2 regions of the Planococcus sp. 11815 genome follow, and region 2 is predicted to be linked to the other one. Evidence: riboswitches for the same ligand, from Rfam matches in the RefSeq annotation. Region 2 holds a riboswitch; the other holds the start of a gene.
What was found. Region 2 has a riboswitch for preQ1 ahead of queF (preQ(1) synthase). Riboswitches for the same ligand answer to the same signal wherever they lie in the genome.
Positions count from the first base shown of each region.

Region 1 (4,215 bases), 1.0 Mb from region 2:
TTCGGCGCGATGCAGTTGAAATCGCAGTTTGTGAAAAAAGCCTGATCCTTTAAGTATTAAGTGCATCAACATAAAAACCGGCATTCCCCGATTATTGGGGGAATGCCGGTTTTGTTATTGCAATTTATACGCCACGCTTATTGCCCCATAACAATGTATGGAGCTGCGGCAGCACTTTTGCGTCATTGAGAGGGGCGGAAACCAAATGCCTGTCGATTAGCCATTGATAGCGCCCAAGCAGATGCTGGACCAGTTTCTCATCTTCGGTCGTCTGCGTGTCGTCATTGCCGACTTGCAAAAAGAATGGGAATGACGGATAGCGCAGGTGGAGCTGTTCCGCGAAAAAGAAATCCGCTTCATCGAAAACGACGACTTTCAGGCTGGCTTGAGATGACGATAGCCTGCCGAGCATCGCATCGAGCTGGGAATAGTCCAGAATCATGCCAGAACTCGGCGGCTTTGGGGAGACGGTGACTTCATCGATTTCCAAGAGCCAGTCCTGCCAGATGCTGCCTTGCGTTTCGACAGCTGTGCGCCAACCTTTTTCTTGGCATAATGCGACCAGTTCCGCGATGCCTTTATGAAGTGCCGGGTTGCCTCCGGAGATGGTGACGTGAGAAAAGGCGTCTTTACCAAGCGCCTCGAGCTGTCGGACAATGTCATCTGCGGTCATCGCAGTACTTTTTCCGGTGCCGTCCCAAGTGAATTTGGAATCGCACCACGAACAGGAATAATCGCAGCCGGCGGTCCGGACGAACATCGTCTTCTGGCCCATGACCATGCCTTCGCCTTGGATCGTCGGGCCGAATACTTCCATTACAGGGATCTTCATGAAGACACCTCTTTTGGCCGGTAAATGACATAGCTTGTCGGGGTTTCCCGGACGATGACTTGGATGCATTTCGGCTGGTTGTCTGAGCGGTCGAGCGTGTCTTGGATCAGCTTGTGTATTTGTTGGGCGAGCTGCTCGGTCGTCGGGAAAGTCTCTGTGAATTCCGGGTGGTCATTCAAAACACTGTGGTCATAGCGTTTATGGATCAAGTCTTTTAATTGCTTGAAGTCGATAAGAAAACCGGTGCTGTTCAAGTGGTCGCCGGCAATCGTGATATTTAAATGGTAAGTATGGCCATGCATTTTCGCGCATTTTCCGGCTTCATCGGCCGGGATATAATGCGCCGCGGAAAAATGCATGTCTTTATTTAATTCAAAGCTATAGGGATGCTGAACGGAAGGGTAGAATTGCTGCATCAAGATTTCGCACCTTCTTTTTTGGAAAGGTAGGTCTGCAAGCCTTGGTTGCGCAGCACGCAAGACGGGCAAGTGCCGCAGCCTGCTGCCGGAATGCCGTGGTAGCAGGTCAAGGTTTCGGTCTGGACGAATTCGAATGCGCCAAGCTCGTCGGACAGTTCCCAGACGCCTGCCTTGTCGAGCCACATGAGCGGTGTATGGATGACGAATTGCTTATCCATCGATAAGTTGAGCGTGACATTGAGCGACCGGATAAAGGTATCCCGGCAATCCGGATAACCGCTGAAATCCGTCTCGCTGACACCAGTCACGAGGTGGCGTGCGCCGAATGCATCGGCGTAAATCGCCGCAAAAGACAGGAACAATAAATTGCGCCCGGGAACGAATGTGGAAGGCGGCCCGTCCTTTTGCTCTTCGACTTCAATCGAATCGCGCGTCAAGGCATTGGCGGATAATTGATTGACCAGCCCCATGTCGAGCACTTGCAATGTTACGCCGAGCGTTTCTGCAATGCGTTTTGCATGGTCGATTTCCTGCGAGTGGCGCTGGCCGTAATCGAAAGTGACGGCGAGCACTTCGCTGAATTGTTCCAGCGCCCAAAAGAGGCAAGTGGTGCTGTCTTGCCCGCCGCTGAATACAACGACTGCTTTTTCATTTTTCATTTCAATACAGCTCCTTAGTTTTTTAGAGAGGGAGTTTGCGAACCTCTTTTATGAAACAGTTACCATAATAGCATAATTAGGCAAGTTCCTGTGCTTTTTCAGGTGTAGCAAAATGGTGTCAGGGTATATAAGTGGTAAAAGGGAGGAGTGGGTGCAGATGAAAGCTATCGTTATTGACCAGTACGGAGGGAAAGAGCAACTGAAAGAACGTGAAGTGGAAACGCCCGCTATTTCAGCGCATCAAGTGTTGGTGGAAGTTCATGCAACTTCAGTCAACCCGATTGATTGGAAGCTGAGGGAAGGCTATTTGAAAGAAATGCTGCCATGGGAATTCCCGATCATTCTCGGATGGGATGTTGCAGGAGTCGTCAAAGAAGTAGGCGATGAGGTCAAGCACTATCATCCAGGCGACCGGGTTTTTGCGCGTCCTGACACAACGCGGCAAGGAACGTATGCTGAATTTGTCCCGGTAGAGGAAAACCTGCTGGCTCGCATGCCTGAAAGCATGAGCTTTGAGGAAGGCGCAGCAATTCCATTGACGGGGCTAACTGCATGGCAATGCCTGGTGGAGATTGGGCATATCAAGAAAGGCGATAAAGTGCTGATCCATGCAGGTGCTGGCGGCGTCGGAAGCATGGCGATCCAAATCGCCAACAGCATCGGCTGTTATGTAGCGACAACAGCAAGCGATAAAAATGACGAACTCGTCACGTCTCTCGGCGCGAATCGTGTCATCGACTACCGCGAAGAGGATTTCTCGGAAGTGCTGGAGAATTTTGATTTCGTATTGGATACAATGGGCGGCGAAACGCTCGAAAAAAGTTACGGCGTATTGAAGCGCGGCGGCAGGCTTGTCAGCATAGCCGGACAGCCTGATGAAGAACAAGCGGAAAAACTCGGCATTGACGTCAGCAGTTTCTGGCTGGAGCCAAATGGCCAGCAATTGAAAAAATTGGGCGATTTGTTTGTCAGCGGCGAAGTGAAGCCAGAAGTCGGCCATATCTATCCGTTGACGGAAGAAGGCGTACGGGAAGCGCATGAATTAAGCGAATCCCATCATGCCAGAGGGAAAATCGTCATTCAAGTGAAGAAATGATCATAGAAAAAGCACGCGGCTAGGATAGAGGCCGCGTGCTTTTTCTTGTGTTATTCAGGTTTTCCGGAACGTTCTTCCGAATAATAATCGTCTGGTGCATCGCTTTGTGCTTCGTCTGTACGGACGACAAGCACGTCGCATTTAGAGGAGCGGACGATATGTTCTGATACACTGCCGATGAGGAAACGTTCGACTGCATTCAAACCGGTCGCGCCGCAGATGATCAAGTCGGCTTCGACTCGTTCAGCCAATTCACGGGGAATCATTGTCTTAGGGGAACCGTAATCGACCACGATATTGACTTTCTCAACACCGCCGGCTTCGGCTTCTTTTTTATAATCCCCAAGCAAGTCTTCAGCGAATTTCTGGGCACGGTCAGCGATCGAACGGTCATATGCTTCGATTGCGGCGAATGAACGCGTATCGATCACGTTTACCAGATTCAGCGTCGCGTGGTTTCTTGTGGCGATCCCGATGGACTTTTTGAAAGCCCATTCCGCTTCTTTCGATCCGTCGACCGCTACCATGATTTGATTATACTTTAATGTCATCTGTACATTCCTCCTTTGTCTATACTGTAACTTTCGAGGCATAGGCAAATTGTTCCTTCTTTAAGAATGAAATTTATCGATTTATTTTTTATTCACTATTTCGAAATATCTTTCCTTCTTCTGACAAACGGGACTATGCCGCGTTTTGACGGATTAAAAATTATCTTTTGAAAAGACAAATTAATGGAGCAATATCAAACAGAATCTGTTAGAATGGATGTGGTTTCAAATACTGATAGTTTGGTTCATTTTATTATTTCAGACACAATATAATGGAGGGTTTTGTAATGCGTATCGGGGTACCTACAGAAGTTAAGAACAATGAAAACCGTGTGGCAATGACACCGGCGGGAGTAGTGAACTTGGCACTTTTCGGCCATGAAGTTTTCATCCAATCCGGTGCAGGGCTCGGATCGGGCTTTACGGATGCCGATTATGAAGCAGCCGGCGCAGTAATCGTCGCCGATGCTGACCAGGCGTGGGCGCAGGATATGGTCATGAAAGTAAAAGAGCCGGTAGCTAGCGAGTACAAGCATTTCCGTGAAGGCCAAGTGCTCTTCACTTACTTGCACTTGGCACCTGAAGTGGAATTGACGAATGCTTTACTCGCGTCGAAAGTGACGGGCGTAGCTTATGAAACGGTTCAACTTCCGAATAA
Region 1 covers NZ_CP096991.1:1,314,699-1,318,913, forward strand. The annotation lists gene M1Q06_RS06740 (zinc ribbon domain-containing protein YjdM) at 1-45, shown strand, start outside; gene queE (7-carboxy-7-deazaguanine synthase QueE) at 125-832, opposite strand; gene queD (6-carboxytetrahydropterin synthase QueD) at 829-1,251, opposite strand; gene queC (7-cyano-7-deazaguanine synthase QueC) at 1,248-1,910, opposite strand; PreQ1 riboswitch class I at 1,919-1,962, opposite strand; gene M1Q06_RS06760 (NADP-dependent oxidoreductase) at 2,068-3,006, shown strand; gene M1Q06_RS06765 (universal stress protein) at 3,057-3,557, opposite strand; gene ald (alanine dehydrogenase) at 3,845-4,215, shown strand, end outside.
Region 1: linked by a shared signal. The riboswitch ahead of queC (7-cyano-7-deazaguanine synthase QueC) and the one ahead of queF (preQ(1) synthase) in region 2 are both predicted to bind preQ1.

Region 2 (4,215 bases):
ATCAGGTCGAATGGCTTTCCGAACGGCTCGGGATGTACGCCGCATATGGCGCCAATTTGAACCAAGCGCCGGATGACCCAGAACGCCCGAACCGCCAGTACGGCAATGCTACGTTAAGCCTTTATCCAATCAAGTACGCAGAAAACCATTTTTTGACGCAAGTCGTAACCGACATCTACAATAATGAGCAGCGAGGCGTTCTCGAGACAGTAATTGAAGTCGGAGGCACTTACCTCAAAGTGTTGAATGCCCATTTAGCGTTGAAAGATGAAGAGCTTGAAATGAGTATTGCGGAAATATTGGAGATTGCCGGCAAGAGTCATTTCCCGAAAATCATCGCGGGTGATTTCAATGCACCGCCGACCCATCGTCATTTGGCGCATCTTCATCAGACCATGACAGATGTCTTCTTGAAAGTGAAGCGCGGCGACGCCTACACGTACCCATCTCCTTATGAAAATCATGAAACTGGCGAATCGTTCAAGCCGATGACGCGCATCGACTATATTTTTGCCGACCGCGGCTTTGACGTGCGGGATGCAGAAAAAATCGAAACGGCTGTATCGGATCATTTGCCGATCACTGCAGAGCTCGTCTGGACACAGAAACATGACTCGGCTGCGATCATCGTACCTGCAGCCCAACCAGCCAAACAAAAAATTTAAACACAAAAGCCGCCGGCAATGTTTAACTGCCGGCGGCTTTTTTATGCATGGATCGATTACGCGAAGCTTTTTTGAGTGGCTGTCTTGGAACGGCGCGCGAGTTTGACGAGCAGATAGACAAGCGGCGTGTCCGCTGCTGCGACGACCCATTTGAATAAATACTGCGTCAAAATCATGGCAGACAACGCCGACAGCGGCATCGTCCCATAAAAAGCGATGGTGATGAAGATTGTTGTATCGACCAATTGGCTGACCATCGTCGAGGCATTATTGCGCAGCCACAACTTCGATTCGCCGTTACGTGCTTTTAATTTATGGAAAATCGTGACGTCCAAGTTTTGGCTGATGAAATAAGATACCAAGCTTGCGAGCGTTACCCGGAAGCCGGCCGAGAAGATCGATTCAAAAGCTGCCTGATCCGCAAAAAATGGCGCAGAGGGCAAATGAATGGCCGCAAAGATGAATGCCAGGGCTGCGAGTTGTGTGATAAACCCAGCCATGACCGTTTGGCGCGCGGCTTCTTTGCCGTACACTTCCGCGATTGTGTCAGTGATCGGGAACGTAAAGACGTAGACGATAACTGCAGCCGGCAGCACCGCCCATTCACTGATGGCAAATAACTTCACGGCCAAAATATTCGACAGGATGAGAAGGCCGACGAACGCACCGTTCAAATAAAGTAGCATGAGCGGTTCTCCTTATCGGTTGGTGATCGTTTCCGGATTCATGTCGTGGTTCATCATCCGGTACGTCGCCATTTCTTCGTATTTCGTGCCAGGCTTGCCATAGTTCGTGTACGGGTCGATCGACAAGCCGCCGCGCGGGGTGAATTTGCCCCATACTTCGATATAACGTGGGTCGAGCAGCTCGATCAAGTCGTTCATGATGATGTTGACGACATCTTCATGGAAATCGCCGTGGTTGCGGAAGCTGAACAAATACAGCTTCAAGGCTTTGCTTTCGACGAGTTTCTTGTCTGGAATGAAGCTCAAGTAAATCGTCGCGAAATCGGGCTGGCCGGTTTGCGGGCACAGCGAAGTGAACTCCGGGCAATTGAATTTAACGAAGTAATCGCGCGTGTGGAGATTGTCGATCGCTTCTAGAATGCCTGGGTCGTATTCGAATTTATAGCGCGTGTTCTGGTTGCCGAGCAAAGACAAATGCTCGAGTGTTTCTTCATTTCTTCCTGCCATGTGAGTGGCCTCCTTATATTCGGCCGGCTGGGGGAGAGCTATAAAAAATTCGGACAAACGAAAAGCCGAATCGCATGTGGATTCGGCTTGATTTCAAAATCCATAGTTTTTTATAGAGGGTGGAATGCTATGAACCTCTCCCGTTGCCGGGCTATTTAATTTCCTGCCTTATCGTATAAGATAGGGGCGGTTCTGTCAATTGTTGGTTTGTTAGGGAATAGCATCTTCAAGTTGCGGGTCATACATTTAAATATATGAAGGAGTGAGTAGAAAAGCTTCCGCTTCTCGACTTCGTTTCAGGGGGGCTGCTTTCCGAGGGGCGGGTGTTGAGCCAATGTGCGGCAGAGAGCGCCGCACATTTGTCTCGCCAGCCCGCGCGATCCCTCAGGAGTCAGCCCCCCTTCCACTCCGTCTCTAGTTATAGAAAGGAAGGGAATTTCTTCTGTCCATTCGATAGGAAATGCTGAGATGCTTCATATTTTTAACTAGACTCATCTTTAGTGTCGAGAAGCGACCCTACCCACAACATTTTAGACTGTAGCGCCAATGTGTCAGACGCCACATCTCAGGAAGTGATTCCCCCACTAGCCGGCAACTGATTATAGAAGCAGATCTATCTAATCATGCTCCACACTTTGAAATTTCTAAGCCGCCCAGCGCCACGGGTGAGCCGACGCAGTAAGACAAGTGTTCTTCTTGGCTTACTGCCAAAGGCCAACCCAAAGCAGGGCGGCGAATACCAACATGAAGCTCAACTAATGAACAGGAATGATTCCACAAGCAAACCCTGACTATCTTCTTTTCCAGAAATAAAAAAAGCTAGAGAAAGAATCTCTAGCCTTTCATTATTAATGGAATGGGCACCCTGATTGAACAGTTGTGTTCTTCTGTTCGTGATAGAACACATTGTCTGGGCGGTTTTTCAGTTTTTGGAGGTCTTTCAAGATCAAGCGGCTTTTTGGCATAGTTGGCATGCGGGACATGTCGTAGGACAAGTCTTGTTCAGGCACGCTGTATTTCAAGTTCTCCGCAAAATATTTAAAGATTGACTGCATATACATGACCGTCATCCATTCCCCCGCACAGCGGTGTCCAGTATGGTGGTCGCCGCCGCCTTGGGGTACAAAGGAGAACGGGCTGCCGTCCCATGTGCTGAAGCGTTCCGGGATGAACTCGTCGGGATTGTCCCAGGAATCCGGGTGATGGTTCGTGCCGTAAAGGTCCAGAATGACGCGCATGTCTTTTTTGAAGTGGACGCCGTTCCAGTTGAAATCCTTCTTGGCGATCGCTGCCATGACTGGTGCGAACGGATAATAACGGCGTACTTCCTGGGCGAAATTGTGGCTATAATTGTTTTCGTCTGCCTGGAGTTTTCCACGCGTGACCGGGTTTTCGTGCATCGCCATGACGCCGAAGACAATAAAGTAAGCGGTGGCGATCATCGGTCGGTAGGCATTGTTCAAATCGACAGCTGCCGTCTCGAGGTCGAGCAGTTTGCCGTTCGGTGTCCGGTGATGGGCGACGATATATGCTGCCGTATAGGCCGGCGGATTGTATTCGCCTTTACGGATTTGCTTGATGATTTTCTTCAGCCAGTCTTCGTGCGCATTGCGTGCTTTCATGCCTTCAAGGTAGCGCCCTTCAGTAAGGCCGAATGAATCGACCATCGTTACGAGCTCCCATGTGCGCTGCTTGACTTCGCTTTCTTTCATCGGCAGTCCGGCCCAGTGGATCATGGAGCGCGTGAAGATTTCTTCAATTTCATCCAATAAGACGACTTCGTCCATCTGCTCCCATTGTTCGGCCTTGGCATCAAGTTCTTGGATCATCATGCGTTTGGCATCTTCCAAACGCTCAGGTGTCATCATCGACAGGAACATGCGCTTTTGCTGGTGATGGTCTTCGCCGTCGCGGCCGTGGACCGCACCTCGCCCGAATAGCGTTTGCTCAAGCGGAAGCGGCGCTGCGCCACTGCGCTTAAAATAATCATTATTGTAGAACAGTTCAGCCGCTTCTTCGCCGGCCATGCAAACTACCTTTTTCCCGAGCAGGCGGGTTTCAAAAATATCCGAACCCAGCTCTTTGCGGCGGCCGGGCAGGAAATCAAATCCTTCTCCAAGAAGAGATAGGGTATTGTCCAATTCTTTTGCTTTCGGGATCGGGTGCTTCACTTTCATGTAACGTCAGCTCCTTCAGTATGTTCAATGCAGGTGATTCACCTGTTAAGTTGAAAATTCATTGTAGGAAACCATACCCTTCTGGGGCCTCGGTAAACGCTTCCGGAATTTCAGGGTAGCGCCTATCAAAAAGCTGGAGTAGGCGTTTTTTCATGGTACACTTAAAACAAAAGATAGGCT
Region 2 covers NZ_CP096991.1:272,909-277,123, forward strand. The annotation lists gene M1Q06_RS01490 (endonuclease/exonuclease/phosphatase family protein) at 1-665, shown strand, start outside; gene M1Q06_RS01495 (queuosine precursor transporter) at 722-1,351, opposite strand; gene queF (preQ(1) synthase) at 1,364-1,858, opposite strand; PreQ1 riboswitch class I at 1,955-2,002, opposite strand; gene M1Q06_RS01505 (cytochrome P450) at 2,707-4,035, opposite strand.